DNA from 4 places in the Pseudescherichia sp. L3 genome. Region 3 is predicted to be linked to each of the others. Evidence: predicted binding sites of a transcription regulator. Region 3 holds the regulator's gene; each other region holds the start of a gene.
What was found. Region 3 encodes CRP, which controls carbon source genes, mostly activating them, when cyclic AMP is high. Its sites were predicted from a motif close to ATGTGANNNNNNTCACAT; they were not measured.
Positions count from the first base shown of each region.

Region 1: a site for CRP is predicted at 1,465-1,482, ahead of NR795_RS05880 (enolase C-terminal domain-like protein). Genes of this name have one in related genera too.
Region 2: a site for CRP is predicted at 902-919, ahead of aaeR (HTH-type transcriptional activator AaeR). Genes of this name have one in related genera too.
Region 4: a site for CRP is predicted at 4,150-4,167, ahead of pth (aminoacyl-tRNA hydrolase). Genes of this name have one in related genera too.

Region 1 is NZ_JANKYC010000001.1:1,195,501-1,201,299, reverse strand. It holds gene NR795_RS05885 (PTS transporter subunit EIIC) at 10-1,377, opposite strand; gene NR795_RS05880 (enolase C-terminal domain-like protein) at 1,648-2,847, shown strand; gene NR795_RS05875 (GntR family transcriptional regulator) at 2,844-3,557, opposite strand; gene NR795_RS05870 (sugar transporter) at 3,698-4,888, shown strand; gene NR795_RS05865 (MarC family NAAT transporter) at 4,910-5,581, opposite strand.
Region 2 is NZ_JANKYC010000004.1:33,975-39,773, reverse strand. It holds gene aaeA (p-hydroxybenzoic acid efflux pump subunit AaeA) at 1-545, opposite strand, end outside; gene aaeX (p-hydroxybenzoic acid efflux pump operon protein AaeX) at 553-756, opposite strand; gene aaeR (HTH-type transcriptional activator AaeR) at 937-1,866, shown strand; gene tldD (metalloprotease TldD) at 1,912-3,357, opposite strand; gene yhdP (AsmA2 domain-containing protein YhdP) at 3,448-5,799, opposite strand, start outside.
Region 3 is NZ_JANKYC010000003.1:45,858-51,656, reverse strand. It holds gene NR795_RS15595 (YccS/YhfK family putative transporter) at 1-1,336, opposite strand, end outside; gene crp (cAMP-activated global transcriptional regulator CRP) at 1,388-2,020, opposite strand; gene NR795_RS15585 (OsmC family protein) at 2,329-2,733, shown strand; gene NR795_RS15580 (phosphoribulokinase) at 2,774-3,643, opposite strand; gene NR795_RS15575 (YheU family protein) at 3,697-3,915, opposite strand; gene NR795_RS15570 (hydrolase) at 3,915-4,931, opposite strand; gene mdcA (malonate decarboxylase subunit alpha) at 5,192-5,799, shown strand, end outside.
Region 4 is NZ_JANKYC010000001.1:1,664,866-1,670,664, reverse strand. It holds gene NR795_RS08190 (RHS repeat-associated core domain-containing protein) at 1-1,464, opposite strand, end outside; gene NR795_RS08185 (DUF1795 domain-containing protein) at 1,482-1,919, opposite strand; gene ychF (redox-regulated ATPase YchF) at 2,171-3,265, opposite strand; gene pth (aminoacyl-tRNA hydrolase) at 3,392-3,976, opposite strand; gene ychH (stress-induced protein YchH) at 4,250-4,525, shown strand; gene NR795_RS08165 (MerR family transcriptional regulator) at 4,688-5,728, shown strand; gene dauA (C4-dicarboxylic acid transporter DauA) at 5,732-5,799, opposite strand, start outside.

The sequences.
Region 1 (5,799 bases), on a different contig from region 3:
CGATTGTCGTTAGCCTGCCGCACCACGACGCACCAACAGCAGCGTCAGGCTAAACGACATTACCAGCGAGATCAGTACGCCGGAGATGGCATACGGGAACCACGGGCCGATGTAGGCTGGCAGGCTGAAGATGCTGGAAAGAATGTAGCCAAACAGCCGCACACCAAAGAAAGCGATAAACGCCGACGCCACGCTGCTGGCAATCGTCGCGGCAATAAACGCACGTTTCTCTTTAGTCAGTACGCCAAACAGCGCCGGTTCAGTGATGCCCAGCAGCGCGGAGATGGCCGCTGACAGCGTCACGGTGCGATCGTCGCGATGACGATTCTGGAACCAGATAGCGAAGGTCGCCCCGGCAATGGCCATGTTTGCCATGCACATCATCGGCATTAGCATGTCGTAGCCATGTTCGCTGAAGTTTTGCAGGGCAATAGGCGTCATCGCATGGTGCATGCCGGTGAGGATCGCCACCGGACGGATCGCGCCCACGATTAACCCTGCCAGCACCGATGAGGTGTCAAACAGGCCCTGAATACACCACGCCAGGCCTTTGCCCAGCCAGATGCCTACCGGACCAATCACCACTAACGCCACCAGCGCAGTGATAAACAGCGTCAGCGTCGGCGTAAACACCGTTCTCAGCACCTCCGGCATGACGCGATCCACCGCGCGATGGATATAGCTCAGCGCCAGCACCGAGAAGATGACCGGAATGACGCTGGAGGCGTAGTTGAATATCGACACCGGCAGCACACCGGCAAACCAGTAGGCCTGCACCGCCCCCGGCGCACCGCTCGACAGCTGCTTAGCCGCCTCAATCAGGGAGGGATACATCAGGCAGGCCACCACGGCTGCCGCTAAATATTCGTTGGTTTTAAACATTTTGGCGGCGGATACCGCAAGGAAAAACGGCAGGAACCAGAACACGCCGCTGGCGATCATATCGATCACCATCACGGTGTCGCTTTTTGCTGACAGCAGATTCATGGCAATGAAACCGGCCAGCAAGCCTTTGATCATCCCTGCACCCGCGATAGCCGGTACGATAGGGCCAAACACGCCGGACACCGTGTCCATAAACAGCGAGATTAAGCCTTTTTTGGCTTTGCCAGGCGCTTCGCCGGTTGGCTCAGCGGTTACCTCGCCGCCGATCTGTTGATACCACTGATTCACCTGCGGGCCGATAATCACCTGATACTGCTCGCTTTGCAGCTGTGCGCCCAGCACGCCAGGAAGCTGGGTCACGGCCTGTTGATTGATCTTCCCCTCATCCACCAGATCGAAGCGCAGACGGGTCATGCAGTGCCAGACTTTATTGATATTTTCTCGACCGCCAACGCCTTGAATTAGCGCGTTGATGATGGCTGGATTACTCATTTGCTGGCTCCTTATCTGCCTTGGTGACGGCATGTTCAATGCTGAAGAAGTCTACGACAAGGCGGCAGCGATAAACAGACCAATAAAAAGTGATAATGCTCACATAACCCTTACAGAAAGGTGCTGGGAGCAGCAATAAGGTAGAATTGGTCTGGTTTTTTTATCAATTACCAACCCTGCACGGACCAAAATAAAGTGCTGGAAATCGGTAAATAAGAGCAGGAATAATAGTCCCCGCAATCTGCTTTCAGTCAGCCGTCAGGAGCGACCATGACACCCACTTTAATCACCAACGTTGAATGTTTCATCACCCGCCCCGATCGCCACAACCTGGTGCTGGTCAAAGTCACCACCGATAAGAGTATCGTTGGTTATGGCTGCGCCACGTTTCAGCAGCGGCCGCTGGCGGTCAAAACCATGGTGGATGAGTACCTGAAACCGCTGTTGATGGGGCGCGATGGCAACCACATCGAAGATCTGTGGCAGATGATGCAGGTAAACGCCTACTGGCGAAATGGTCCGGTGATGAACAACGCTATCGCGGGCGTGGATATGGCGCTGTGGGATATCAAAGGCCAGCTGGCGGGCATGCCGCTCTACCAGCTGTTCGGGGGGAAATCGAAGGACGCGATTGCGGTTTACAGTCATGCTGCCGGTGAAAGCATGGATGAACTCTATCCGCAGGTAGACGCTCTGCTCTCACAAGGTTATCGCTACATTCGCTGCCAGCTCGGTTTTTACGGCGGCACGCCGCAGGATCTGCATGCTACACGCGAACCCACGGCGGGCGCCTATTACGATCAGGACGAATACATGGCGAATACTATCGCTATGTTTAAAGCCCTGCGCGAGAAGTACGGCCACCGTTTTCATATTCTACATGACGTGCATGAGCGGCTTTTTCCGCAGCAGGCGATTCAGCTGGCGAAGGCGCTGGAGCCTTATCAGCCCTGGTTTTTGGAAGATATCGTGTCGCCGCAGCAGAGCGGTTGGTTAGCGCAGATCCGGGCGCACAGCAGCGTGCCGCTGGCGATGGGCGAGCTGTTTAACAACCCGGCCGAGTGGCACGATTTGATCGTTAACCGGCAGATCGATTTTATTCGCTGCCATGTGTCGCAAATCGGCGGCATTACCCCAGCGCTCAAGCTGGCGGTGCTGTGCCAGGCCTTTGGCGTGCGGCTGGCGTGGCATGGGCCGCCGGATATGACCCCCGTCGGCGTGGCGGTGAATACCCATCTTAATATTCACCTGCATAACGCAGCGATTCAGGAGTTCATTCCGCCGCAGGCGAATACCCTGGCGGTGTTCCCCAACGCACCGCAGGCGGAGGGCGGGTATATGTATCCGCTCGATCGTCCGGGCATGGGTATACAGGTTGATGAAGCGGCGCTGGCGCGTTTCCCGCTGGTCTATCGTCCACACGAATGGACGCAAAGCCGCCTGCCCAACGGGGCGATGCACACGCCTTAACTGCCGCTGCGAAAGCGCAGGTTGTCGGCATTGAACGGCGTAACGTAGGTACATTCGTAATGAATGTCGATCACCTCGCTTAAGATCCACACCTCGCTGCCGGAAAGTATGCCGCGATTGGTTATTTTCATGGCAGGCGTGCCGCGTTTGCAGCCCAGCAGCGCGGCCTGGGCTTTGTCCACCGCCACCGCCTGATAGTGGGTGAGGAAGTGGGACAGCGTCAGGCCTTTGCCGATCGCATAACGTTGCAGTGAGCTTTCAATTGCCTGCTGATTGAGGTCAGGAAAGCGCGCCAGCGGCAGGCTGGAGGTTTCAATCTGCGTGCAGCGATCGTCCACGTAGCGCAGGCGGCAGAAGTACCATAGCCACTCATTTTCCCCGATGCCAAATACCTGCTGCTGCTCCTTGCTGGGCAGCCGTTTATGCAGGCTGAGCAGGCGATAGCGCATTTGGTCAAAGCGTTTTTCGGTGATGGAGTTATAAACCAGCGGATTGCTGCGTGCGTTTTCGCTGACGTAAATACCCGAGCCCTGCACGATACGAATAATGCCGATGCTGACCAGCTTTTTTAAGGCTTCCCGCACGGTGTAGCGCGAAACGCCATACTCTTCGGCGAGTTCGCGCTCGGCGGGTAATTTATGTAACGGCTCGCTGGCCGTCTGGAAGATCTTGCTAAGCAGATCCTGAGTAATAAATTCCCGTTTTTTCATGGTGTCCATCAAGGTTAGGGAAAAACGCGTGCTTACTACGGGTTTAAAATGAGATCTAAATCACAAAATGGTTGTGTTTTCGCCAGTGAACGTTTTAAGATCGCCCCATCTTTTCCCCTCGTCAACACTACTATAACCTTATGACAACGAACACTGTTTCACGCAAAGTTGCGTGGCTGCGCGTCGTGACGTTGGCCGTTGCGGCTTTCATCTTCAATACCACTGAATTTGTTCCTGTCGGGCTGCTCTCTGACATCGCCGATAGCTTCGGCATGCAAACCCCGGAAGTGGGCATTATGCTCACTATCTATGCCTGGGTTGTGGCGCTGCTGTCGCTGCCGTTTATGCTGCTCACCAGCCAGGTAGAGCGGCGCAAGCTGCTGATCGTACTGTTTGTGCTGTTTATTGCCAGCCACGTGCTCTCCTTCCTGGCGTGGAACTTTACCGTGCTGGTCGTAAGCCGGATTGGCATTGCCTTCGCGCATGCTATTTTCTGGTCGATCACCGCCTCGCTCGCCATTCGCGTGGCACCGCCGGGCAAGCGCGCCCAGGCGCTTAGCCTGCTGGCTACCGGCACGGCGCTGGCGATGGTGCTCGGGCTGCCGATAGGCCGGATCGTCGGGCAGTACTTCGGCTGGCGCACTACCTTCTTTATCATTGGCGTTGGGGCGCTGATCACCCTGCTCTGCCTGGCGAAGCTGCTGCCGAAGCTGCCAAGCGAACACTCCGGCTCGCTGAAAAGCCTGCCGCAGCTGGTTCGTCGCCCGGCGCTGATGAGCATCTACCTGCTGACGGTAGTGGTGGTAACCGCGCACTACACCGCCTATAGCTATATCGAGCCGTTTGTGCAGCACGTGGCGGGACTGAGCGCCAGCTTCGCTACCGTCCTGCTGCTGATTCTTGGCGGCGCAGGGATCATCGGCAGCATCCTGTTTGGCAAGCTGGGCAACCTGCATGCGTCGACGCTGGTGAGCGGTGCCATTGCTGTCCTGACCCTCTCGCTGGTGCTGATGCTCCCCGCCTCGCACAGCACAACGTACCTCGCCGTGCTCGGCGTATTCTGGGGCATTGCGATTATGATCATCGGCCTCGGTATGCAGGTGAAGGTTCTGTCGCTGGCGCCGGACGCCACTGACGTGGCGATGTCGCTCTTCTCAGGCATCTTTAACCTCGGCATTGGCGCGGGCGCGCTGGTGGGTAACCAGGTGAGCCTGCACTGGTCGATGGCGAACGTGGGTTACGTGGGCGCAGTTCCCGCGCTGGCGGCGCTGGTGTGGTCGGTGGTGATATTCCGCCGCTGGCCCACGGTGTTGGAAGAGCAGCCCCAATAGCGTTTACGCCGGGCGTTGCTGCTACGAAAGTGGGTAGCTGGAGATAATCTCCAGCACCCCGTTAATAATAAACTGCACCCCCATGCAGACCAGCAGAAAGCCCATCAGCCGGGAGATGGCCTCAATACCGCTTTTACCCACCAGCCGCATCACCGCACCCGAACTGCGCAGACACCCCCAAAGGATCACCGACACAAGCAGGAAAATCAGCGGCGGCGCAGCCAGGATCACCCAATCCGGAAAGGTTGAACTGTGACGCAGGGTGGAAGCCGAGCTGATGATCATCGCGATGGTTCCCGGCCCGGCGGTGCTGGGCATCGCCAGAGGCACGAACGCGATATTGGCGTCGGGCTCCTCTATCAGCTCCGCCGTTTTGCTCTTCGCCTCCGGCGACTCATGTGCTTTCTGCTGGGGAAAGAGCATCCGGAAGCCGATAAAGGCGACGATCAGTCCCCCGGCGATCCGCAGCCCCGGAATCGAGATACCGAAGGTATTCATCACCACCTGCCCGGCATACCAGGCAACCATCATAATGGCAAATACGTAGACCGACGCCATCAGCGACTGACGGTTACGTTCGGCAGCATTCATATTGCCCGCCAGGCCAAGAAATAGCGCGACGGTGGTTAATGGGTTTGCCAGCGGCAGCAACACCACTAGCCCTAATCCAATTGCTCTGAACAGATCCTGCATAAGGTGCACTCCGTGAAGCGGATAGTTGACGACTATTATATGCGCAAAGCCCCTGCGCGTGCAGAGGACAATACGCTAAGCCAATGTATAACTTACAGTTATTAATTTATTAGTTATTGCTAAAAAATTGGTACGTGAAACGTTTTAGCAAATTGTGGCATAAGCTAATGCATTCAGTTGACTTATAGTTGCCCCGGCAATAATATCTGCCGTGACTA
Region 2 (5,799 bases), on a different contig from region 3:
GCCGTTGAACCACGGGTGATAAACTCGCCGGTATAGACGTTAAGGTTGGTTACCCAACCGGCGGACGGGGCGCGGATCACCGTGCGCTCCAGGTCCAGCTTCGCCATATCGCGCGTGGCTTCGGCTTTTGCCAGCTGGTGAAGCACGGTTTGCAGGACGTTATTCGCCTGGTCAATCTCTTCCCGGGACATCGCCTGGATGCCGAGCTTATTACGCCGTCCGGCTTCCCGGCGTTTTTCCGTAGCCAGCGCCTGGTAGTAAGCGACATCCGCCTCGGCCTCCTCCAGCGCTTTCTGGTAGCGCGGCTGGTCGATGGTAAACAGCACCTGGTCTTTCTGCACCAGCTGGTTATCATGGACCTTCACATCGGTGATAAGCCCGGCGACGTCAGGGGCAATCGCCACCACGTCGGCGCTAAAGCGGGCGTCGCGCGTCCACGGCGACTCGGTGTAGTAGACCCAGGCACGAAAAATAGCGATGAAAGCCAGTATCACCAGAATCACGGTGATAGCGGTACGAGAGATATTTTTTATAAACGTTTTCACATCAACCTCAGACGAACAGGCGCGACAATAAATAGAACAGGCAGCAGTAGAGAGCTGTATTAAACAGCGCTGGATGCCAGACAAAATCGTAGATCCCGGTCGGGATCAGCACGCGGCGCACCAGCCAAAAGAGGGCCAGCGATAACAGTAGCTCGAAGAATATCGGCGGGAACGACAGGCCGAAGACCACGATAACGGGAAACAGACTCATGTTAACCTTGATTAGAGAGCGTGCAGGCGATGGTTTATTATTCACGTCACCGCAGGAATAAGGGCCGGAGAGGCCGGGCGAGAGTGACGTGTCTGTTACTTAGCTAACAGTATTTTACCGTAACTGTTATGTTGTTATCTATATTGTGTTATCTAAATCACTTTTAAGCCAGAGTGAACAATGGAAAGATTAAAACGTATGTCGGTGTTCGCCAAAGTGGTTGAGCTAGGATCGTTCACCGCCGCTGCCCGACAACTCCAGATGAGCGTCTCCTCCATCAGCCAGATCGTCGCCAGACTGGAAGACGAGCTGCAGGTTAAGCTGCTCAACCGCAGCACCCGCAGCCTGGCCCTGACCGAAGCGGGCAAGATCTACTACCAGGGCTGCCGTCGGATGCTGCACGAGGCGCAGGACGTGCATGAACAGCTCTATGCCTTTAACAATACCCCTATCGGTACCCTGCGCATCGGCTGCTCGTCTACCATGGCGCAGAACGTGCTGGCCAAAATGACCGCCGAGATGCTGCGCGACTACCCTGGCCTGTCGGTGGATCTGGTCACCGGGATCCCTGCCCCGGATCTGATTGCCGATGGGCTGGACGTGGTGATCCGCGTGGGCGCGCTACAGGATTCGAGTCTCTTCTCCCGGCGTCTAGGGGCCATGCCGATGGTGGTCTGCGCCGCAAAAAGCTATCTGACGCAGTACGGCGTACCTGAAAAGCCAGCCGATCTCGCTAATCACTCCTGGCTTGAGTATAGCGTGCGCCCCGACAATGAGTTTGAGCTGATCGCCCCGGAGGGACTGTCGACGAAGATCGTTCCCCAGGGACGCTTTGTCACCAACGATCCCATGACCCTGACCCGCTGGCTGACGGTGGGCGCAGGGGTGGCCTACGTCCCGCTGATGTGGGTGATCGACGAGATCAACCGTGGCACGCTGGAGATCCTCTTCCCGCGCTACCAGTCGGATCCGCGTCCGGTGTATGCCCTCTATACCGAGAAGGATAAGCTGCCGCTGAAGGTGCAGGTCTGTATCGATGCGCTGACAAACTACTTTGTGGAGGTGTCGCAGGTGTTTCAGACCATGCGCGGACGCGCAAAAGAGAAGTGAGGGATTTCCTGCCGGCTATCACCGGCAGGAAGAGGCGAGCAGGCCTTACGCCGTGCCGCCGACGGTTAGGTTGTCTACCTTCAGCGTTGGCTGGCCGACGCCCACCGGCAGGCTCTGCCCCTCTTTACCGCAGACGCCGACGCCGCTGTCGAGCTTGAGATCGTTGCCGACCATGGAGATCTGCTGCATGGCTTCGATGCCGGAGCCGATCAGGGTTGCCCCTTTCACCGGCGTCGTCACCTTGCCGTTCTCAATCAGGTAGGCTTCCGAGGTAGAGAAGACAAACTTACCAGAGGTGATATCCACCTGGCCGCCACCAAAGTTCGGGGCAAAGATCCCGTACTCCACCGACTCGATGATCTCCTGCGGAGTCGATTTCCCGGCCAGCATATAGGTGTTGGTCATACGCGGCATCGGCAGATGCGCGTAGGATTCACGACGGCCGTTGCCGGTCGGTGCCACGCCCATCAGGCGCGCGTTGAGCTTGTCCTGCATGTAGCCTTTCAGGATACCGTTTTCGATCAGCACGTTGTACTGACCCGGCGTGCCTTCATCATCGATAGAGATTGAGCCACGGCGGTTCATCATGGTGCCGTCATCAACCACGGTGCACAGCTTGGAGGCCACCAGCTCGCCCATCTGGCCACTGAACACTGAGGTGCCGCGACGGTTAAAGTCCCCTTCCAGACCGTGACCTACCGCCTCGTGCAGCAGCACGCCCGGCCAGCCCGCGCCCAGCACCACCGGCAGGGTACCCGCCGGAGCCGCCACCGCAGAGAGATTCACCAGCGCCATGCGTACCGCCTCTTTGGCCCAGGCGTCCGCCCGCGCTTCGCCGTCAGCGTCGCTGAGGAACCACTCGTAGCCAAAACGACCGCCGCCGCCGCTGGAGCCGCGCTCGCGTTTACCGTCATCTTCCACCTGTACGCTGACCGACAGGCGTACCAGCGGGCGAACGTCCGCCGCCAGCGTGCCGTCGGTGGCCGCCACAAGGATCAGCTCATAGACGCCGGTCAGGCTGGCGGTGACTTCCTGCACGCGCTTGTCGGCAGCACGGGCCACGTTGTTAACCCGGCGCAGGATGTCCAGCTTCTCTTCACGGCTCATGCCCTGAAGCGGATCGACGCTGGTATAAAGGGCGCTATGCTCAACTGCACCGAGGGTCTGCACCCGGCCATCACCGGCGTCGCGGACGATGGTGCGCGCAGCCTGGGCGCTCTGCTCCAGGGCCAGCAAACTGATCTGATCGGCATAGGCAAAGCCGGTCTTCTCGCCGCTGACGGCACGCACGCCTACGCCCTGGTCGATATGGTAGGAGCCATCTTTAATAATGTTATCTTCTAAAACCCAGGATTCGTGATAGCTCGACTGGAAATAGAGGTCGCCGTAGTCGAGACGGCGCTCGGCCAACTGGCCGAGGATGGAAAACAGATCCTGATGGCTCAGGCCGTTTGCCGCGAGTAATTGTTCACTAACCAGGTTCAAACTCATCGTTTTGCTACTCTCAGGTTGCCGCGCGTTGCGGTTATAAATTTCACTCTATTGAGAGTGAGGCAATTCGCTCAACTCGTCAAATCATTGCTATTTCGCGGGCGGGGTTCGCGGCTGGCGCAGCACTTCGTTGATCTGCGGTTTATCCATCGGGCCGCTGATGTGGTAGCGCAGAATAGAGACCTTGCTCCACAGCGGCCCCAGCACCTTGCTGGCGGCAAACACCGCTGCGCCAACGATCGGGTTAACGGCGAACGCGGCCGCGACGCCAACGGTGGCAGAGATCTCTGGGGCGACGACGGCCTCTACGTCCAGCTCCCGGCGCACCAGATTGACCGATCCCTTCATGGCGATATCCGCCTCAAGGCCGTCCACCAGCGTATCGTCGGTATGCAGAACGCCATCTTTGATCCACGCCGTGCTGCGGATAGAGTCAAAGTAAAAGCCTTCGCTAAAGGTGTCGCTGAAGTCAAAGCGCAGCTTACGCAGCAGGGCGTCAAAGCTCAGCAGACGCAGCAGCTGCCCGGCACGGCCAGTACTGACGTCGGCGATCTGCCCCTTGCCGAGGCGGGTATGCAGCACGCCGTTAAGAGAGGCCACATCCGGCTGCCACGGGGTATCACGCCAGTGGAGATCGTAATCCGCATCGACCGACGCATCACGCATAGGCGTGGTTACGCCAAAGAACTCCGTGGCCGAATCAATCTTATTCGCCCGCAGCTTACCTTTAATGGACGTGCGCTCGGCACCGCTGCGGTTAACCCACTCGCCGTCGGCGGTCAGGCGGGCGAAGCCGCTGTCCACCAGGCCGTTGGCCAGGGAGAGCGTATCGCCCTTGATGGTAAAATCACCCTCAATGCGGCCATATTTCTGTCCCCACAGCCAGCACTCGGCGCAGCGCAGCTGAAGATCGGGCCAGCCGCTGAAATCGATCCGCGTCTTGCCGGTCAGCAAAGCTTTTGGCGACAGCGGCTCGCTGGTTACCGGGGTCGGGTTGTAGTAGAGATAGCGAATGGCGGCGGTCCAGGGCCTGTTATCCGCCATTGTCAGCGCCGCCGCGATCTCGCGCCCCTGTACGTCGACTTTCGTGCCGCCCGCCACGGGCTGCGTCTCAAGGCTGACGTTGTTCCACTGCTGGCCGCCAAGGGTGAGCGCCGGGGTGCGCAGGGTAATTGCCTGCGGGAAAGCCGTAGCGCTGCTGACGTTGCTGGCCACGCCCTGCTGGAATAGCCCCAGCCACTGCGCGCCGTCCAGCGGCGGCAGGTTCAGCTCGACGCCGCTTTGCGCCGGCAGCGGCGGAATGGTCTGGCTCTCTGAGGCCCAGATGGCGCGGTCCAGGGTCAGCTTTTGATTCAGCAGCCAGCGACTATTGAAATGGTTATCGCTGCCCGCAGCCCCGGTCAAATCGAAGCTGCGCAGATTGCCCGTCACGTTCAACTTCACCGGCAGAGACTGGCCTGCTGGTTTATTCAGCGGCGAGGGGAGTCGGCTGGCGAGATTTTTCAGGTCGCCTTTAATATCCACGTTATAGCGTGCACCTGCGTTGTAAGGCAGCTCAATGCCGACCTTGCCGTTCCACGCTACGCTGCCGCTGAGGGCATCGTTGACCTGTTTTGGCAGGACGCCGGTGCGGGCGGGCTGCCAGTTTGCATTCATGTCGATCGCCACCTCGTAGGCCTTTTTGCCTTCGGTGGTGGAGAAGTTGACGTTGAGCGGCTGATTAAACCAGCTGGCGGTCAGCGGCTCGCTCTGCAGGTTGCCGTTCACGAAGCTGAAGTTGCCGTTGAGATTGTGCAGGGTGCTGTTCAGCGGCTTGATAAACAAGCTGTTATCCCGCAGCCTCACCTCGCCTTTGGCCGTGGTAATCTCGCCGTCCAGCGGAATATCGAGATGTAAGCGAGCGCTCACATCGCCATCAAGCTGAAGCTCGTCAAGGGTCGCGCCAAGAGAGTCCTTCAGCGGCGTCTCGTTGAAGTACGGCCCAACCTCTTTGCCCGGACCATTGATGTCAGCATCAATCAGCAGCTTCTCTTCTCGGTAGTCTGGGATCGCCGCCGCCAGGTTGCGCGCCTGCACCCCGCCGAGGCTGACCTCATCGCTCTTCATAAACAGGCCGTCGTTGAGGAAATCCAGCTCGATGTCGAAATTCTTTAGCGCTGGCCAGCCGGGCTGGAAGGCGTACACCGCATTGTGCAGCGGCACCAGCACCTCAAACTGCCCTTCATTGTGCTTGTAAGGGAAGAGATGCGGATTACCGCCGTAGACCAGCGTGGCGTTATCCACCTGGCCGCCCTGAATAGCCCCGCTCAGGTAGTCCACCAGCGCTTTGCCCATCAGGTTTTCCGGGAAATAACGCCACGCCTGCCCGGCGTCGTTAGTGCTAATCCCAGCGAGGATCCCCAGCCACGGCTCGTCGTGGGTCGGCTTGAGATAGCGGAAATC
Region 3 (5,799 bases):
TGATAAACAGCATGCCCAGCAGCGTATACCCCTCCGGGACATGGAAGTGCAGGGTAGCCCCGGCAACCGTTAACCCTGCCAGCGTGCCCGCCGCCCGGTGTAAAATACGTACCCGGGTAGCGCCGTAGCCGTTCTGCGTGACCAGCAGTACCGTCATCAGGATCCAGTAGGGCTTCGGCAGATGCAGGGCGCTGCCCATCAGGCTGGCGATACTCAGCATGACGCTGATGCGGGCAGCATTACGCAGCGCCGGAGATTTCAGCGACAGGTAGCTTTTTAGCGCCTCCCACAGCGGCTGGCGGCGTTGCTGGTCGGCCATCAGGTCGCGGCTATAGAGCGGACGCTGGGTACGCAGCACCCGGGCGATACGGCTAAAGTGCCAGGCACAGAACTGCCCAACCGGGTTTTGCGGATGCTGGCGGGCGATCTTCTCCAGCGCGCCAATCTGCTTCTCCATGGTGAAACGGGTCGGGTAGCGATGATACAGAATGTCGTCCGCCAGTACCCGAAGCCGGGCAGCGACCACCTGCGCATTCCAGCGGATCACCGCTTCGGCGTGGCTGCGCTCCACCAGCTTCTGCACCTCTTCCGGCTGGTGCAGGCTTACCGAGATGTGCTCCTGCAGATCCAGCGCCACCTGAAACGCCCGCAGCAGACGTTTGTAGTCGTTATGCTGGTTGGCAGCGAGCATATGCAGCTGCTGATAGCACTGGGTGATGAGATCCACCGCCTTTTGCTGACGCGCCAGCAGCGGTGGCAGGGCCTTCTCCGGATCGGCGTGCTGCGTCAGCAGGCTGTACTTCGCCTCGCAGTAGTCGGCGAGCTGGCGGTAGAGCAGGCTTAACGATTCGCGCAGGGGCTGCTCGCGCCACAGCCAGAACCAAAACCAGTTAAATGCCCCATACCAGAGCGTGCCAAGGGCGTAGATGAGCAGTGGCTCCCAGATCGGCATATTGCCCGCCAGGCTCAGGGTAAAGATAGCGGCGATAAGCGAAGCGGGCAGCAGGCGCGCGTGTAGAGGACTGATTTCCGCCGTGACGCCAAGCAGCATTGCCAGCCCGGCGAGGATCAGCGGGAGCGCAACGTTGGCCCCCAGCAGCAGCTGCACCGCCAGGCTACAGCCGGCAAACAGCGAGCCGCCGATAATCAGGCGCTTAAAGAAGCGTTTGTGTGGGGTATCGAGACCGGCAATGTTGCAGCAGGCGGGCACCAGCGAGAACAGTAGACCATGCTGAAGATGACCCAGCGCCAGGCCGATGGCCACGGGAAGACACAGCACCAGCGTTTGCCGCAGTGCGTAGTTAACTTCGGGGTGGTAGATTAACCTGCGCCACATGAGGAGGAGAGCAAAAACGGCGTCCGCGAGGCGATACGCCGTTTTTAAAGCTTAACGTGTTCCGTAGACGACGATGGTTTTGCCGTGCGCGGAGATCAGGTTCTGATCTTCCAGCATCTTCAGAATACGGCCCACGGTTTCACGGGAGCAGCCGACGATCTGACCGATCTCCTGGCGGGTGATTTTGATCTGCATCCCGTCCGGATGGGTCATGGCGTCCGGCTGTTTAGCCAGGTTCAGCAGGGTCTGCGCGATACGGCCGGTCACGTCGAGGAAGGCAAGGTTGCCCACTTTCTCAGAGGTGACCTGCAGGCGGCGAGCCATCTGCGACGAAAGGCGCATCAGAATATCCGGGTTGACCTGGATAAGCTGACGGAATTTTTTATAGGAAATTTCGGCCACTTCACAGGCGGTTTTCGCCCGTACCCATGCGCTGCGCTCCTGGCCCTCTTCAAACAGGCCCAGTTCACCGATAAAGTCTCCCTGGTTCAGGTAAGAGAGGATCATCTCTTTCCCTTCTTCGTCCTTGATGAGCACTGCCACTGAGCCTTTGACGATGTAATACAACGTTTCCGCTTTTTCACCCTGGTGAATCAGCGTGCTCTTCGATGGGTACTTATGAATGTGGCAATGAGACAAGAACCATTCGAGAGTCGGGTCTGTTTGTGGTTTGCCAAGCACCATGCGCGGTTATCCTCTGTTATAAGCTGGCGCCAGTCGCGGGACGGATCCGGCGGCTGGGGTTGCAATCATATGCTTCCCGAATCCTGGGAAGGGGGCCGTCAATATAGGCATGCGGCCTGTAATGGTTGAAGTCCTCTGCATACCTGCATAATGTCAATACATTACCGTAGCATCCTGACTGTTTTAGCATAGCTTTTGCCGTGTGTCTCCTGGTGTCTCGCTTCAGCTTGATGCATGTCGCCTTCCGTTGCGCGTTTTACTCGGCGCGCGTAATCTGTCGGGAAAATTGCCACTCTGGAGTGATGAAAATGCAAGCACGCGTAAAATGGGTTGAAGGGCTGACGTTCCTTGGCGAATCCGCCTCTGGTCATCAGGTGTTAATGGACGGCAACTCCGGGGATAAAGCCCCCAGCCCGATGGAGATGGTGCTGATGGCGGCAGGCGGATGCAGCGCCATCGACGTGGTGTCGATCCTGCAGAAAGGCCGTCATAGCGTGTCCGATTGCGAAGTGAAGCTGACCTCCGAGCGCCGGGAAGAGGCACCGCGTCTCTTCACCCACATCAACCTGCACTTTATCGTTACCGGCAAAGAGCTGAAGGATGCGGCGGTATCCCGTGCGGTGGATCTCTCGGCAGAGAAGTACTGCTCCGTGGCGCTGATGCTGGAGAAAGCGGTCAATATCACCCATTCATACGAAGTGATTGAAGCGTAACGTTAAAGGCCCGGTTAGCGTAGCGCCGCCGGGCACTATCTTATTCAATCTTCTTGCCTTCCATCAGCCGCTGCACCAGCGGCAGCATGATTAGCTCCATCGCCAGCCCCATTTTGCCCCCCGGCACCACCAGGGTGTTGATATGGGAGATAAATGAGCCTTGCAGCATCGCCAGCAGCCAGGGGTAATCTATCCCCTCCAGATCGCGGAAGTGGATCACCACAAAGCTCTCGTCCAGCGAGGGAATATTTTTGGCCGCAAAGGGGTTGGAGGTGTCGACCGTGGGGACGCGCTGGAAGTTGATGTGGGTGCGGGAGAACTGCGGCGTAATGAAGTTGATATAGTCATCCATCGAGCGCACCACCGAGTCCATCACCGTCTCCCGGGAGTGGCCGCGCTCGCTGGTGTCGCGGATCATCTTCTGGATCCACTCCAGGTTGATAATCGGCACTACCCCCACCAGCAGATCCACATGGCGCGCCACGTCGTGCTGGGGCGTCACCACGCCGCCGTGCAATCCCTCGTAAAAAAGAATGTCGGTGGGTGCCGGCAGCGGCTGCCACGGCGTAAAGGTACCCGGCACCTGGTTCCAGGGCACGGCTTCGTCGTAGGTGTGCAGATACTTGCGCGCCTGCCCGGTGCCGTTGTGACCATATTCGATAAAGGTCTGCTCCAGCAGGCCAAAGTCGTTGGCGTCCGGGCCAAAGTAGCTAATATGTCGCCCGGCATCGCGCGCCTTGCGGATCGCCATATCCATCTCCGGACGGGTATAGCGGTGGAAGCTATCGCCCTCCACCTCGGCGGCGCGTAGCCCGAGTTGGGAAAAAATTTTACGAAAGGCGAGGCTGGTGGTGGTGGTTCCTGCCCCGCTGGAACCTGTCACAGCAATCACCGGATGTTTGGCTGACATAGCGAACGACTCCCTGATAAACAGCAGAAGAGGGCGGATCGCCTGACGCAGCGTTATTCGCGAAACTGTTTGCGGGGCATAATATTGACCGTCTCGTGTAGCTCTGACCACACCAGCACGGCCTCACCCGTCTCCAACTGACGCTTTACGTCGGCAACCTTTTGCTCAAGCGAACGCTCATGTTCACCATAATCGGTGCCTTCGCGCAAGACAAAGCTCTCAATCAGGCTGTAGAGCGTCTCGGGTGGAACCTCTTGCCAGGGAATAATCATTATGCCTCCAGATAGGGTGCCAGCCAGTCGGGGATGCGCTTTTCAAGCCACATCTCTGGACGGCGCAGCGTGCCGCCAACGAAGCCAACGTGGCCACCATGTTCGGTCAACTGATACTCAATATTAGCGGGTAAATGGCCCGCCGCGGGAATGACGTGGTGATCCATAAAGGGATCGTCTTTGGCATGGATAATCAGCGTCGGCTTGCGGATCTGCGGCAGGAGCGGCATGGCGCTGCTTCGGCGGTAGTAGTCGATGGCATCATCGAACCCGTGCGCCTTTGCCGTGATCAGGTCATCAAACTCACGGATGCGGCGTACGCGCTTGAGCTGGGCGAGATCGATCGGCAGGGAGCCGGGATAGGCCTTGAGTTTGCGCGTGGCGTTGGCTTTCAGCAGGTTCAGCAGGTAGCGCTGGTAGACGCGTGTGAAACCCTTGTCCATATGGAGGCTACAGGCCTCCAGCACCAGCGGAGCCGAGACAATCACCGCCGCGTTGAGCGGCAGGCTGTCGTCCGCTTTAGCCAGCAGGCAGCCAAGCATATTGCCGCCGAGGGAGTAACCTACTGCCGCCGTGGGTGCCGGGCCCAGCTCACTATGCAGCCAGTGCAGGAACGCGCTGCCGTCTTCGGTTTCGCCGGAGTGATAGATGCGGTTCAGGCGGTTAGGCTCGCCGCTGCAGCCGCGAAAGTGCATCACCACCCCGAGCCAGCCGCGCTGCCTGGCGGCGTGAATTAATCCATGGGCATAGGGGCTGTGCAGGCTGCCCTCCAGGCCGTGGAATACCACCAGCCGGGGCTTATCTTTTGCCTGCTGCGGATCTTCGCTCCACGCCAGATCGACAAAGTCGCCGTCGGGAAGCTCAAGGCGCTGCCACTGGGCGGTGAACTGCAGACGGCGACGCAAAATACGCGGCAGCATGGTCTGCAAATGCGGGTTGCTTGCCCCCGGCATCGGGCGGAATTCAACGTTATCTTCCGCCGCAGCGGGAAGCAGTAAGGGAGTTATTTGGGTCATGTCGTGCGAGTTATTTTTCAGTTATCTGCGGAATACTATACCTGCACGAATCAATTATGTTTATGAAAATGGGTCACTACTCTCCTGTCGTAGCGCATTTTTCTCCCCTCTGGGCTGATCTGAATCACAAATTCCTATTTTGATCGTTACTCTCAGGCTAATGATCCTGCTAACCGCTTTATTGATGCATTTTTCAGCAGGGCGCACACTTCCTTCAGCGTTAAGCAAATCAAAACGATTGCTGAATCAGGAGGTTAATAATGTTATCTGGGCAAACGCCTGCACGGGTATGGAACACACGACGCACTGAGAAACAGCGTCGTCTGGCTTCTGTCCCGGTAGAAGGCAAAGTGCTACCGACCGACGACCTGGTCGCCATGCTAGAAAAACTGATTGCGCCGGGCGACCGGGTGGTCCTTGAGGGGAACAACCAGAAGCAGGCGGACTTCCTCTCTCGTTCGCTGGCGGAGGTTAACCCGCAAAAAGTGCACGACCTGCATATGATCATGCCCAGCGTCGGGCGCAGCGAACATCTCGATATTTTTGAAAAGGGCATCGCCCGCAAGCTGGACTTCTCTTTCTCCGGAACGCAAAGCCTGCGCATCTCTCAGCTGTTAGAAGACGATCAGCTTGAGATCGGTGCAATTCACACCTACATCGAACTCTATTCTCGTCTCTACGTTGATCTGGCTCCGAACGTGGCGCTGATCGCCGGTTTTAAAGCCGACCGCAAGGGCAACCTCTATACCGGGGCCAGCACCGAAGATACCCCGGCGCTGGTGGAAGCCGCCGCGTTCCATGACGGTATCGTTATTGCACAGGTCAACGAGCTGGTGGATGACGAGAACGATCTGCCTCGCGTCGATAT
Region 4 (5,799 bases), on a different contig from region 3:
GTCATAATCCAGCGTCAGCTGTTTGCCGCCGCTGTGCCGGAAGGTCACCACGCGGGGCAGGCCTGCAAGGGTCTGCCAGCGGTACTCGCTCAGCAGACCGTTTGCATCCTCATGGGCAGTCATCAGGCCATCCTGCCAGCAAAACCGTCTGCGCACGCTACCGCCCCGGCCCGTCACGGTGACGAGCTGGCCCTCAGCGTCATAAGCATAACTGACCAGGCAGATCTCATCATCCAGCCAGGCGCTGTCAAGACGCCCGCCCTGATAACGGCACACCACGCGCTGACCGGCGCTGTCGGTCAGGGCATATAACGTCCGATCGGCGTTCCACTCGAACAGAATATCGTTGCCGCAGGGCGCTGAAATGCGCCGGAGCAGAGCACGTTCATCCGGTTTGAAGGGGGCATAGTGCCAGCGCTCGCCGCTGGTATCATACACCGACCAGGTATCGTCCTGATGATGTTCCAGCCAGCGCTTTTCGGCCTGACAGTAGACGCGCTGGCCCTCCGGCACCCCCGGGAAGGAGATACAGTCCCCCGACGGCGCGCGCCACACCAGCCCGTCACCGTAGCGTTCAAGGGAGGTTTCCCAGAACAGGCTCCAGCCACGACCCAGCACGCTGTCGCCAGGGTTACCGCTGCGCCAGCAGCGCTGCCAGCGTACCGGCAGGCGGGAAGGGAGGGTAAAATCCAGCTCGTCATCACCACAGAGAAATTTTTGTCCGCTGACGATATCCACCGGGCGGGCGATAATGCCCACCGCGGCGACACCGGCCATCAGCTGTCCGGCACGACAGGCGATGCGCGCCAGTTTGTTAATACCCGGCAGTTTACTCAGCAGGCTGCCGAGCGCACCGGCTTCCCCGCCAGCGCCACCGGCTCCCCCGAGCAGTCCGGCGAACAGCAGCGTCAGATCCGAGGCTTTGTATAATCCGTCCGGGACCTCAGCCTGCACGGGCAGGGTCTGCTCTGAGGCACCGCCAATCAGCACATTGGGCGAGCCGGAGATGATGGTCGCCCCGCAGGTAGTCCGGTCCCCCAGGCGTGCAGCAGGCAGGCCGTTGATGTAGACCCGTGACGATCCTTCGGCCAGGTGCTGAGCGCCATCCTCCTGACAGGAGACCAGACTGGCGGTGGCCACTGCGGCAGGCCTGCCGTTGATGAAGACATTGGGTGAGCCAGTAGTGATGACGCCCTGCTGCGTCATGCTCCCGGCTCCGCCCTCTGCCAGCGAGTCCCTTGCCGCCGTTGCCAGCTCACCGGTAAGCCAGCCCACAGCAACGCTGAGTCCGACAAGCAGCACGCCCACGCCCAGGCAGGACGCGCCCATTCCGGCAATAAACAGCGCCCCTGCGGCAAGGCCTCCCGCTGCGGCAATAAATCCACCCACAACGGTACCGGCCATCATCCCGGCCAGGGCGGCGGAGTGACCGATGTCATCCCCAACGCGTGCGGCTGCAAACATAACAACTCTCCCTGTTGTCAGGCGTGAAGACGAAAGCTTTTAAGCAAGGAGTGGAACAGGACACTGTCCGCCTCTGTCAGCACCACCGTTGCGGTCATGGTGAACACAAGGATGTGTGCTCCTTGCGGATTAAACACCGCCTGCTGCTGCCAGACCTGCCTCCCGCTGCGCTGGTAGCTGCCATGAACAATCTCACCGTGCGACAGGTTCTCGCCCAGGGTGGCAGGGCAGCGCGCGCTCTGCTGCCACTGTTTAAGGTGCTGCTGCATCTGAGCGAGCTGGCGGTCAATGTAGGCAGCAAGGGCTTCGTTTGGCCCCAGACTATCGCGGGAAACGGTGAATGAGGGGGCGTCCTTAGCAAAGGACGTGAAGATATTGACGGTGCGATCCTGATAGCCTTCAGGAAGCGTTACCTGACCTTCATTGAGCAGACCGAATGAATTGAGTTCCGACATGTAGCGCGTCCCTGACGTATGTTGCAGATAAGTAGAAGGTCTCTAATGCTCTGGCATTAAATACCTCCGACAGGAAATTTCAATCGACAAGATGGAGTTACGCGCTGTTAATTTGATTTAGGGCAGGGTTGTTGCTGAAATTTGAAAATTCAGACAGCTTGAGACTATCTGGCTGATTATTAGAGGAGTTATTAATAGGGATGAAAAAAAATCCACGCCGAAGCGTGGATTCCTATTTGCAGCAGGAGAGGTTAGACGTTGAACAGGAAGTTCATTACATCGCCATCTTTCACGATGTAGTCTTTGCCTTCGGCACGCATCTTACCGGCCTCTTTCGCACCCTGTTCGCCTTTATAGGTAATAAAGTCTTCGAAAGCGATGGTCTGGGCACGGATGAAGCCCTTCTCGAAATCGGTGTGGATCTTGCCTGCGGCCTGCGGGGCGGTTGCGCCCACCGGGATAGTCCAGGCGCGAACCTCTTTCACACCAGCGGTGAAGTAGGTTTGCAGGTTCAGCAGTTCATAGCCAGCGCGAATAACGCGGTTCAGGCCCGGCTCTTCCAGACCCAGCTCGGCCATAAATTCATCACGGTCGGCATCGTCCAGCTCGGCAATGTCAGACTCCACGGCGGCGCAGACGGCAACTACAACTGAACCTTCTGCGGCAGCAATTTCACGCACTTTGTCGAGGTACGGATTGTTTTCAAAACCGTCTTCGTTGACGTTAGCGATGTACATGGTCGGTTTCAGCGTCAGGAAGCTCAAGTACTTAATGGCAGCCTTGTCTTCTTCCGTCAGGTTTTTCAGCGCGCGCAGCATGCCAGCGTTTTCCAGCTGCGGCAGGCATTTTTCCAGCGCGGCCTGTTCCGCTTTTGCGTCTTTATCGCCGCCTTTGGCTCGTTTCTGCACGCGATGCAGGGCGCGCTCGCAGGTGTCGAGGTCGGAAAGCGCCAGCTCGGTGTTGATCACCTCGATATCGTCAGCGGGATCCACTTTGTTATTTACGTGGATGATGTTGTCGTTCTCAAAGCAGCGCACTACGTGACCGATAGCTTCGGTTTCACGGATGTTGGTCAGGAACTGGTTACCCAGGCCTTCACCTTTGGACGCGCCTTTGACCAGGCCTGCGATGTCAACGAACTCCATCGTGGTCGGCAGAATGCGCTGGGGCTTAACGATCTCCGCCAGCTGATCGAGGCGCGGATCCGGCATCGGCACCACGCCGGTATTCGGTTCAATAGTACAGAACGGGAAGTTGGCAGCTTCGATGCCCGCCTTGGTCAGCGCATTGAACAGGGTAGATTTACCGACGTTCGGCAAGCCGACGATACCGCATTTGAATCCCATGGTTTACATCACCTTAATATCTTGATAATCAACCTGTTAGATGAAACAGATTGCTGAAAAGTTAATAACTTAGCCTATTATACACGTTACAGACGCGCTGCGCGGCAAAAATGGCGTCGCCCAGGGCTACTGCGCCTTAAACGCGTGCAGTCGATTGGTCGCTTTGACCAGATCCTCTTTCAGCCACAGCTCGGTGCAACGCACCGCTTCGTCAACGGCATCATCGATTAGCTTCTGCTCAGAGGCGGGCGGTTTGCCCAGTACAAAGCCCACAACTTTGTTTTTATCCCCCGGATGCCCAATTCCCACGCGTAAGCGGTGAAAGTTAGGGTTATTGCCAAACTTGCTGATGATATCTTTCAAGCCGTTATGACCGCCGTGGCCGCCACCCAGCTTAAACTTTGCCACGCCGGGAGGAAGATCCAGCTCGTCGTGGGCCACCAGCACCTCGTCCGGGTTGATACGGTAGAAGGTTGCCATCGCCGCCACGGCTTTACCGCTGAGGTTCATAAAGGTTGTCGGCACCAGCAGGCGAACATCTTCGCCCGCCAGGTTAATACGTGAAGTAAAGCCAAAGAATTTAGGCTCTTCCCGCAGCGGGGCGCGGTAGCGTTCGGCCAGCAGGTCGACATACCAGGCCCCGGCGTTATGACGGGTAGCCGCATACTCTGCGCCCGGGTTGGCAAGGCCGACAATCAGTTTAATCGTCACGTCTCTTTTCCTGAAAAGTTCACTCTTTGGCGCGTAGTTTACGTGGTAGCGCCGGCATTGACAAAATTCTGCCGCTAAAAGATAAAAACAGGAATAATTGCTTTAAACAACTATTAGAAGTTGATTGAGTTCAGCGGTTTATATGTAAAGTTCTGTGAATAAGATATTTATAAATGTGATCCCGCCCGCACCCTGTCAAAGAGGCCCTGCCTATACTTTATCCATAAGGATTGGGGATGTTTCCCGTTCAGCCCACAACGCCGGAGGTGACATATGAAACGCAAAAACGCATCGAGACTCGGTAATGCGCTTATGGGTTTAGGGTTAGTGGTGATGGTCGTTGGCGTCGGTTACTCCATCTTAAATCAGCTTCCGCAGCTTAACCTGCCGCAGTACTTCGCCCACGGGGCCATTCTTAGCATCTTCCTGGGGGCTATTCTCTGGCTGGCAGGGGCACGCATCGGTGGCCACGAGCAGGTGTGCGACAAGTACTGGTGGGTGCGCCACTACGACAAGCGCTGCCGTCGGGATCAACATAAGCATAGCTGATGATAACCAGCAATTTTGTCGGGTGGCGCTGCGCTTACCCGACCTACCCAACACTAAACGACTCTCGGGAGTCGTTTTTTTTACATTTTTTTTGCGAGTCCATTGACCCTCACGTAACGTAAGGCCCCAGAGTAGCGCTACTGGTTAGGACAAGGAGCAGCAATGTTAATTCAGGTAGGCGAGCTGGCAAAACGCGCTGGCATCACCGTTCGCACGTTACATCACTACGAACAAACCGGGTTGCTGCCGCCTTCCGCCAGAAGCGAGGCAGGCTACCGGCTCTATAACCTTGCGGATGTACAGCGCCTGCATATGATCCAGGCGCTGGCAAAAGCAGGGCTGGAGCTTGCCGAAATCAAGGACTTTCTGGAGCAGGATACGCTCTCACTTCCCGAACTGCTCGATGCACAAATCGCGCTACTGGACAGGCAGCTGCGCAGCATCCATACGCTACGCGACCAGCTTTGCATGCTGCGTACCGGGCTGGAAAATGAGAGCGAACCGGATCTGGAGTCCTGGCTACAGACTCTGGAGTTAATGACTATGTACGATCGCTGGTTTACCAAAGAAGAGCTACAGCAGCTGCCGTTCGCTGCCGAAGGCGAACGACTGGCCTCCCTCTGGGCGGCGCTGGTCAAGGAAGCGCAGACCCTGATGGCGCAAAAGATTACCGAGACCGATGCCAACGCCATGGATCTGGCGATCCGCTGGATGGATCGACTGGAGCAGGATACGGCGGGCAAGCCGGAGTTTCTGACCCGGCTTAATGAGATGCACAGCGTGGAACCGCAGATGCGCGAGCGGACGGGCATTACGCCGCAGATTATCGACTACATCACCCGCGCCTTTGCAGAGAGCAAGCTGGCTATCTGGCAGCGTTATCTTACCCCGCAGGAGATGGCTTTTACCCGTGCGCACTATTTTGACCGGCTAATGGAATGGCCACCGCTGGTGGCGAAGCTGCACCAGGCCACGCGGGAGGAGTGCGATCCTGCGTCTGAGCAGGGCCAGCAGCTGGCGCAGAACTGGCTGGTGCTTTTCCAGTCCTACGCCGGGGATCATCCCGCTACCCAGCAGAAATTCCGCGTGGCTATGCAGCAGGAGCCGCTGCTGATGAAGGGGACCTGGATGACTCCTGAGGTGCTGGCCTGGCTGCAGCAGGCGATTGGGGTAATGATGCAGCGCCGATACGCTGCATTCTAATTATTACAGGTCCGCCAGCGCCGCTTGCCGGTCAGGGTAGAACGCCAGCCGCCCGGCAATCGGCTTCACGC